One region of the Clostridium sp. RTP31139st1_H3_RTP31139_211217 genome, then DNA from elsewhere that is predicted to be linked to it. Evidence: predicted binding sites of a transcription regulator. Region 1 holds the regulator's gene; each other region holds the start of a gene.
The links. Region 1 encodes NrdR, which represses ribonucleotide reductase genes. Its sites were predicted from a motif close to CACNANATNTNGTG; they were not measured.

Region 1 (3,280 bases):
ATTTCACTATTACTTCTAACTTCCCTGCAAACATCATATCCATCTTTACCAGGAATCATTAAATCTAATAAAATTAACTTTGGCTTTTCTTCAATTGCTAGCCTTACTGCATCAATTCCATTATTAGCTTTAATTACTTTATATCCATTATTAGTTAAATTAAAGCTTATAAGTTCTAAAATATGTTCTTCATCATCTACCACTAATATTTTTTCATTTGCCATTTTCTATCACCCCAAAATTTTATTTAATATAAATAAATGAAAATAACCTTCCGTAAGTACCATTACTAGCTCTATAAGAAAATAATTTACTTTCTTTTTCACAATGTGTACAAAGTTTTAATGAATATATATTTTCATCTTTTAATCCAATAGTTTTTAAATCACTTTCTATACAAAGCTCCATGCTTAAATTTCTTCCATTAAAAAGATTTTCTTCAGGAATCATATTAAATTTTTCAATAAATTTTTCTTTTAGTTCTTCAGATACTTCATAGCAGCATTGTCTTATATGTGGTCCAATATATGCTCTTATATCTTCAACATTTGAACCATATTCTTTAATCATTTTTTCTACAGCCTTCTTGCTTATGTCATTAAATGTTCCCTTCCAACCACTATGAACAGCCCCAACTACACACTTTACTTCATCCACTAATAGTACTGGTACACAATCAGCTGTAAATGCACCAACTATAACAGACTTTTCATTTGTTATTATTCCATCGCCTTCATTTTCAATAAATTCTTCGTCATTACCTTTATAAACAAAAACCTTGTCACTATGTATTTGTCTTATATACTGCACTTCATTAACATTAAAGTCTTCCTTTAATGATAAAAGGTTATTTATTCCCTCTTCAGTATGTCTGTTAAAGCTTCTATTCATTTCTGCATTAGAAAATACTAAATTAATCTTTTCGCCTTCTAAAACCCAAAAATCTTTAAAAACCTTAAAATCATTAACATTTAAATAATTCATAATCCACCTCTATATTTCTATATGTGTATTTTAACATTTTAGATATCCATTTACCAATTAATCTATATAACTTTTAACATGATTTTAACTTTGAAATAAAATTCTATGATTTATATTTTTGAATATATAATCATTATTGCATATTAAATCCTTATCTAATCTTAAATAACAAGGTAATTTGCCTTGATTGATTTATTATATCTATAAAAAAGACTACCCATAGGTAGCCCATTTTATTTATTATTTGTTCTTAATACATTTATCTCTTCAATAAATGTAGTTATATCCTTAAATTCCCTATATACAGATGCAAATCTTACATATGAAACCTCATCAAGATTTTTTAACCTATCCATTACCATTTCACCAATTACACTTGATTCAACTTCAGTTAACATATTATTAGAAATATTCTTTTCAATATCTTCTGCTAATTCTTCAATTTGCTTTCTAGATATAGGTCTCTTTTGACATGCAATAATAAGTCCATTTACTATTTTTTCTCTATTAAAGTTTTCTCTTGTAGAATCTCTTTTAACAACTAAAATCGGAATATCTTCAATTTTTTCATAAGTTGTGTATCTTCTGCCACAACTACTACATTCCCTTCTTCTTCTTATTGTTGTGTTATCATCAGTTGATCTAGAATCTACAACTTTACTTTCATCATAAAAACAAAAAGGACACTTCAAACAAATCACGCCTTTCCCTTATAGTTATATTTGTATTATACATTTTTTTTGTAATTAATACTATATTTTATTTTCATCTTGATTGATTTCTATACCTGTTGCATCTACAATTATTACGTCAACTCCCACTTTAACTATTTTTTCCCATGGTATCTCTATATCATCCTCTTTAGAAAACCAACCTTTATTACTGTTAGAAGGTAAAAATATTGATACTATTTTATTAGTTTCTAAATCTACTTTAAAATCTCTAATATAACCAAGCTTACTTCCTGTTGATATATCAACTACCTCCATACTTCTTATAGCATTTACAGAATATAAAATTAAGTCACTCTCCATAATTATCTCCTCCACCTTAAATATGTATTTTCTTTTACCATATTTATATATATGATGTGACCTTTCATTTTATTAAATTATTTATACTTTGTTTATACCTTAAGAAGTATTTAAAATATCAATACTTGTCCACCCCTCATAATCTTAGATTATATCATCTTTTTAGCAAAAAAAATAGGACTCAAAGAGTCCTATACATACTTCCTCATATGCTTTAATGCTGTTTTTTCTAATCTTGAAACTTGCGCTTGTGAAATTCCAATCTCATCTGCAACTTCCATTTGTGTTCTTCCATTAAAAAATCTTAATGTTAAAATTAATTTTTCTCTGTCATTTAATTTTTTCATAGCTTCTTTGATTGAAATATTCTCTAGCCAACTATCATCGCTATTCTTAGAATCACTAATTTGATCCATTACATAAATGGCATCTCCTCCATCATGATATATTGGCTCAAATAATGAAACTGGATCTTGAATTGCATCTAAAGCAAAAACAACCTCTTCTCTAGGTATATTTAATTCTTTTGCTATTTGGGACACTGTTGGCTCCTTATTATTATCCTTTATCAATTTATCTCTTACTAATAAAGCTTTATAAGCTACATCCCTTAAAGATCTACTTACCCTAATAGAATTATTATCTCTCAAATACCTTCTTATTTCTCCTATTATCATCGGTACAGCATATGTAGAAAATTTTACATTTTGAGATAAATCAAAATTGTCTATTGATTTCATTAATCCAATGCAGCCAACTTGAAATAAATCATCTACATTTTCTCCTCTATTATTAAATCTTTGAATAACACTTAGAACTAATCTTAAATTACCCTTAATAAAAGTTTCTCTTGCTTGTGTATCTCCGTTTCTCATCTTTAATAGGAGTTCTCTTTTTTCCTTTTCCTTTAGTACTGGTAATTTGGAAGTATTTACCCCACAAATTTCAACTTTGTTGATAATCAAAGTCAATCACTCCTTCAGAAGTAATAACATACTGCATTTAAAATTATTTCCGTTAGAGGATTGTTTTATACTAAAGACAACCTTAAATCATTTTATTTATTTCTTTCTTTAATCTATTTATTATTTTCTTTTCTAATCTTGAAATATAAGATTGAGATATACCAAGCATATCTGCCACTTCTTTTTGAGTCTTTTCCGTATTGCCTGAAAGACCAAATCTTAACTTCACAATTTCTTTTTCTCTTTCATTTAAATTTTTTAATGCTAAAAATAATAATTGCTTGTCAACTTCGTCTT
Region 2 (3,280 bases), on a different contig from region 1:
GTTTTACCTTTACACCTAGCTATTACCATGGTATCTCTGTAATTCTTTTATAGAATTTATCTCTTCCATATTTCCTTACTGCTCTATAAAATTTAGTATCATGTTCTTCTTTTTGGTACCCCATATGTCTACTAAAACGTTACTTTAAAGTTTCACTAGTTTGCCCTATATAAACTTTGTTATTGACTATACAAGTTATCTTATATATTATCATGAGGACCTCCAAAAATTATTTAGCTTGGCACTGGATTGTCATATCTATATAAGACTTAGATTCCCCAGTTAGCATAATTTTATGCAATCATTTCCTATTGCTACTTTAAAATATAAAGTAAATTACACACCCATTTTTAATGGTTCACAAGGTTTTATATGGGCAATAGTTTTACCCATAGGAGGGAAAGTGTTTCCTTCATAATTTTCTCTCATTATCTTAGCACTTTGATAATCTGGCACTAATCTTTTAGCTGTACATTTAGCTGCAAGCTTAGTTATATAATCATATTTACCGCCTTCAAGGCAATTATGCTCATCTAATAAGTAAACTAACTTAGGGAATGCTTCTCCAATTTCTTGACCCTTATAGTTTTTCATCCCTTCAAGTCTTTGTCTTATCATTTCTTCACAAATCATAGCCATCTCTTCTTCATAAGGATGACCTTCTTCTATTTCCAGATAAATAGTGGAAAAAGGAGCCTGTCCATTCGTCGTTTGTAATGTAGATAATTGATATCTTATCGTTTGAACTCCATCTTTAAGTTCCTTCATTTTTGCATCTTTAGCTAACTTTGTAGCAAGAACCTCATCATTAAGCATTTCCATATAGTGTTTATATGATTTTTCTTCTGTAACCTTAAGATATTTAGCTAAATGCTTAATTGTTATACTTTGTCCACCATATTGATTAGATGAAACTTGAGCTATTATTTGTGTTGCAACTGTACATGCAGTTCCAAAGCTTTTAGGCTCTTCAACCAATTTTTCATTTATTACTGTACCGTTCGTAAACATATCTTCTAAGTTTATTAAACAACAGTTAAACATTGGTGATATAGTATAATCCATATCATGCCAGTGAATTGCTCCTTCATCATGCGCTTGCACTATATGAGCAGGAATTAACTTTCTTCTAGCAATATCCTTAGATACTTCCCCTGCAATTAAATCTCTTTGAGTTGCAGAAACAACAGGATTCTTGTTAGAATTTTCTTTCATTACATCTTCATTTCTCTTACTTAGCAACTCTAATATACTGTCATCTGTAGTATTAGTATTTCTCTTAAATTCTTGTACAGCTCTATATCCTTCATATGCTCTTGCTGTTTCAGCTTGACCATAATGAACTAATCTATCATATACATATTTTTCTATTTTGTATATTGTAGCTATTTCCTCTTGCTTGCTAAAATATTTTTCAGCATCATTTGCTATTAATCTAGCGATATCACCTAAAAATATCCCGCTACCATTTTTCATAGACTTACAAATAGCTTCTCTAATCTTACTCTTATCGAACTCTACTGTACTTCCGTCCCTTTTAATTACTTTCAATAATACCACTCCCTAAACTTAAGTATATTTAAATTATGCAATATAAAATCACATAAAAATAGTGCTTATATTAATACTTCGCCTCTTAAATACACAACATATTGTACTACCTTTTTAAAACAAATACAATATATAGTTGTTGTTATATTTTTAGATTTTTCGTATTTATACTTATAAGCACTTCAATTTTCTCGTTATTTTATATATTCCTTAATTAACCTTATTTGTTTTTTTATACATTAACCCTTACAACATTTTTCATTATACTACATATTTTTTTATAAAACACGACTTGAAATTTATCTTGAGATATGCTTTTTTGATTCTGACTTTCTTAAAGCTGATTATTTCACATAAAAAAATTTAAAATTTTATTAAAATAAAAAGACAAAAGTTTACCTTTTGTCTTTTCAACGCATCTAAAAATAATTGTAATTTTATATTAATCTTTTAAGTAAAAAAACTATAATTTTTCCAAATCATATGGAGTGTTTTGATAAACACAGTAATTAAGCCAATTACTAAATACTATATTTGCACTACCTCTCCAAGTAACCATTGGTGTAAGTGATGTATCATCATTTGGAAAATAGTTTCTTGGAATTTCAATATCTAAACCTTTATTAAAATCTCTAAAATACTCATCACTTAAAGTATTTCTCTCATACTCTAAATGTCCTGTAATAAACACTTGTCTTCTACTTTTATTTGCTACAATAAAGATACCTGCTTCTTCTGATTCAGATAATATTTCTAATTCAGAGATTTTTTCTATATCTTCTCTTTTCACCTCTGTATGTCTAGAATGTGGTGCATAAAACATATCATCTAAACCTCTTGTAAGATCAGCATTTTTATTATTTATATAATGTTTAAAGACACCAAACATTTTCTTTTCTAATTGATACTTAGGAATACCGTAATGATAATTTAATCCAGCTTGAGCTCCCCAACAAATATGTAGAGTAGAAAATACATTACTCTTGCCCCATTCCATTATTTCCTTTAACTCTTCCCAATACATTACATCTTCAAATTCCAATTGCTCAACTGGTGCCCCTGTTATTACTAATCCATCAAACCTCTCATCTTTTATATCATTAAAGAAACTATAAAACTTTTCCATATGTTCAAGAGATGTATGAGTAGATCTATAACTTTCAGTTTGCAATAATTTAATTTCTACTTGAAGTGGTGTATTAGATAAATACCTAAGTAATTGATTTTCTGTTTGAATCTTTTTAGGCATTAAATTTAAAATTGCAATCTTTAATGGTCTAATATCCTGTTTTCCAGCTCTCTCATTATTCATTACAAATATATTTTCATCAGATAAAACCTTAAATGCAGGTAAATCTCTTGGAATTTTTATTGGCATAGCCTCCCCCTCCTTACATAGATATTAAATCATATTTTTACCAATTTTAGAATATTTATTATTAATATTAATCTTTGTTGATTTCAAATTTCCACAATTTTTCCTTTGACATGAAAAAATTATAGTCATATAATGATCAAAATAACCTTCGTATAAGCCTAAAAATATGGTTTGGGCGTCTCTACTATATCACCGTAAATGATATTAACTATGAAGTAAAATCCACGAAGGTTAATGTATTATTAGAAAAGGTGGATTAATTAATGAATAAAGAAATTCTTATTGATAATATTAAAGCAGCTAATAAAGCTATTCCTTGTGACTTAGTTGTTAAAAACATTTCTGTAGTTG
Region 3 (3,280 bases), on a different contig from region 1:
GCCAGATTTTAATATATGAAGTACATAGATGGGCAATAAGCCTTTTGTAAAAACCTGACCAACAGCTTCTTTTTCTTTTTGTACTTTTTTTAGTTCAGCAAGCTTAGCTTTATACTCATCATGTAGTCTTTTTTCCTCAGCTTTAATATCTTCTAGATTGTTAAAATCAAAGTCACCCATTATTTATTTTTCCATTTTCACAGAGAATCCCATTAATCCAGGCCCACCATGCACGCCAAGGGCAGGGCTTATTTCTGCGATTTTAATTGAAGCTACATTTGGTAATGACTTTATAGATTCCATATATTTAGTAGCTTCTTCTTCACAGCCAGCATGTAAAACTGCTACATCACATTTTCCTTTTTCTAAATAACCTTTTAAAATTTCAGTCATTTTAGATAAAGATTGTTTTCTACCTCTTACTTTAGCCACGTTATAGTAAATTCCGTTTTCGTCAGTAGTTATTATAGGTTTAAGATTTAAGAATTCACCAACAGTTCCTGCAAGTCTTCCTATTCTACCACCTTTTTTTAGATATTCTAAAGTGCTAATTGTAAAGTAACCAGTAACTCTTTCTCTAATTTTAGGAAGTTCTTCTACTATTTCTTCAAAACTTTTACCTTCTTTTATAAGCTTAGAAGCCTCTATAACTATTTCTCCTTGTGGATAAGCTAGTATTTTTGTGTCATAAACAAAAGAAGTTAGTTTAGGATGATCTTCTAAAGCTAATCTTAAAGCATTATAGCTTCCAGAAAGACCGCTTGAAATAGAAATACAAATAACATGTGTATATCCTTCTTCTTCTAATTTATTTAAGATTTCTTCAGTTTCCTTAGCACTTGGCAAAGATGTTGTAGGAATTTCTTTTTCCAAGTTCTCATAAACTTCAGATGGTGAAATATCTATTCTATCTCTATAATCACCACTAGAGTAGATTATTCTAAGTGGTAATAAATTAACGTTATTTTCTCTTAATGTATTTAAATCAAGATCGCAAGCGCTATCTGTAATTAAAGCAATTTTTTGCATATAAAAAATCCTCCGATAATTTATTGTATATTTTTAGTATATCATATTAGATAATATTATCAATAGTGATAAGTGTAATATTATCACTATTGATAAGGTTATACAATTTCATAAAAATTTATTAGGTAAAGTTAAAAAATATATATAATTAAAAACTATTTACATATAATTCCAAAAGAGATAGAATGTATATGAGAGTTAAAATATACACAATATATTGTGTGTAGGAGGCGAATAAAGTGCTATATGTGGTAAAAAGAGATGGCAGAGAAGTTAAATTTAATACTGATAAAATTGGCAATGCAATAAAAAAAGCAAGCGATGAAGTTGGGGAACAATTAAGAGAAAGTGAAGTTCTAGTTTGCATTCAAAGGGTTATTCAGTATATAGAAGAGTCTAAAAAGGAAAAAGTATCAGTAGAGGAAGTACAAAACTTAGTAGAGAAAGCATTAATTGATAGCGGACATATAAATATTCAAAGAGCATATTCTTCTTATAGGAGAGAGCGAACTAGGGTTAGAGATATAAAGTCAGATTTGATGAAAGCTATTAAAAATATAGGCATTGAAACAGATAGGGATAATGCGAATGTTGGAAATAATTTCAGCTCTAAATTATTAAGAATAGCTTCTGAGTCTAATAAATGGCATAATCTTTATAATATGCCTAAATATCTGGCAAAGGCTCATGAAGTTGGAGAGGTTTATTTCCATGATCTTGATTCGTATAATTTAACAACAAATTGTTTGCATATCCCTACAGGAGAGGTATTAAGCAAGGGGTTTAATACTGGATACGGCACTATAAAACCACCTAAACGTATAGAGTCTGCAGCAGAATTGTCTTGTATATTATTGCAATCAACTCAAAATGATATGTTTGGGGGACAGTCTCATCCAGATTTTGATAATGATATGGCTCAATTTGTTGAGCCAACAAGAGAAGAAATAAGAAAAGAATTAATACAATATGGAATTAAAGAAGAATTTGAAAATTTAGTAGAGGAAAAATTAAAGTATAGAATCCATCAGGCTATGCAAGGTGTTGTATATAATTTAAATACTATGCATTCACGTGCAGGATCTCAGGTTCCATTTTCTTCTATAAATTTAGGAATACCAAATTCTAAAGATGCTGCATTAGTTTGTGAAATCTTTTTAAAAGAATATGAAAAGGGATTGGGAAAAGGAGAGCAACCGATATTTCCTAATATAATATTTAGAGTTAAAGAAGACGTTAATAGAGAGCCAAATGATCCATATTACTATTTATTTAAGATTGCTTGTGAGGTTGCATCAAGAAGAATGAATCCAACATTTATGAATATAGATGCTGATTTTAATAAGGAATATTATGATAAAGGATATCTTCCAGCAACCATGGGATGTCGTACTTATTTGATGAAAAATGTTAATGGAGAGCCAGGATGTAAAGGAAGAGGTAATATAGCTCCAATAACTATTAACCTACCTAGAATAGGGATAGAAGCTAATAAAAATATTGATAAATTTTTTGAAATATTACAAGAACGATTAATTTTAGCAAAAGAAGCATTGCTTCATAGATATGGCGTTTTAAAGCAATTAAGAGTTAAAGATTTGCCATTTGTTGCAGGTCAAGGATTAATGAAAGGTTCGGAAGGATTGTCACAAGATGATTCTATTGAACCAATTCTTAAACAAGGTACATGGGCTATAGGATTTATAGGCCTTGCTGAAACTTTAACTGCTTTAATTGGATGTCATCATGGAGAATCTAAAGAAGCTAGAAAGTTAGGGTTAGAAATAATTGAGTTCATTAGAAATTATACAGATAAATTAATTGAAGAGACACATCTTAATTGGAGTTGTTATGCAACACCAGCTGAAGGGTTATCAGGAAAGTTTATAAAGCAGGATAAAAAAGTATATGGAGTAATAAAAGGAGTAACAGATAAAGATTACTACACAAATAGTTTTCATATTCCTGTAAGTTATAACATATCAATAAAAGAAAAAATAGATATTGAGGCTCCATATCACAAGCTTTGTAATGCAGGTCATATTTCTTATATTGAAGTAGATGACTCTCCATCACCTGAAGTAATTATGGATATAATAAAATATGCTTATACAAATACTAATATAAGTTATATAGGAATTAATTTTCATATTAGATATTGCAAAGAATGTGGAACAAGTATTGAAAGCAATTTAAGTAAATGTCCAAAATGCAATAGTAGAAATATTCAAGGGGTATCAAGAGTTACAGG

Region 2: the regulator NrdR is predicted to act here: its motif matches at 1,644-1,657, upstream of nrdD (anaerobic ribonucleoside-triphosphate reductase).
Region 3: the regulator NrdR is predicted to act here: its motif matches at 1,238-1,251, upstream of nrdD (anaerobic ribonucleoside-triphosphate reductase).

Annotation. Positions count from the first base shown of each region.
Region 1 is NZ_JBCOAB010000003.1:88,120-91,399, forward strand. It holds gene ABUA17_RS02410 (winged helix-turn-helix domain-containing protein) at 1-224, opposite strand, end outside; gene pgeF (peptidoglycan editing factor PgeF) at 244-984, opposite strand; gene nrdR (transcriptional regulator NrdR) at 1,218-1,676, opposite strand; gene ABUA17_RS02425 (YlmC/YmxH family sporulation protein) at 1,737-2,018, opposite strand; gene sigG (RNA polymerase sporulation sigma factor SigG) at 2,210-2,983, opposite strand; gene sigE (RNA polymerase sporulation sigma factor SigE) at 3,066-3,280, opposite strand, start outside.
Region 2 is NZ_JBCOAB010000075.1:3,825-7,104, forward strand. It holds gene ABUA17_RS17770 (hypothetical protein) at 1-29, opposite strand, end outside; gene nrdD (anaerobic ribonucleoside-triphosphate reductase) at 337-1,551, opposite strand; gene metA (homoserine O-acetyltransferase MetA) at 2,015-2,929, opposite strand; purine riboswitch at 3,058-3,160, shown strand; gene ade (adenine deaminase) at 3,193-3,280, shown strand, end outside.
Region 3 is NZ_JBCOAB010000025.1:19,880-23,159, forward strand. It holds gene ABUA17_RS11345 (PadR family transcriptional regulator) at 1-180, opposite strand, end outside; gene ABUA17_RS11350 (DegV family protein) at 184-1,029, opposite strand; gene nrdD (anaerobic ribonucleoside-triphosphate reductase) at 1,269-3,280, shown strand, end outside.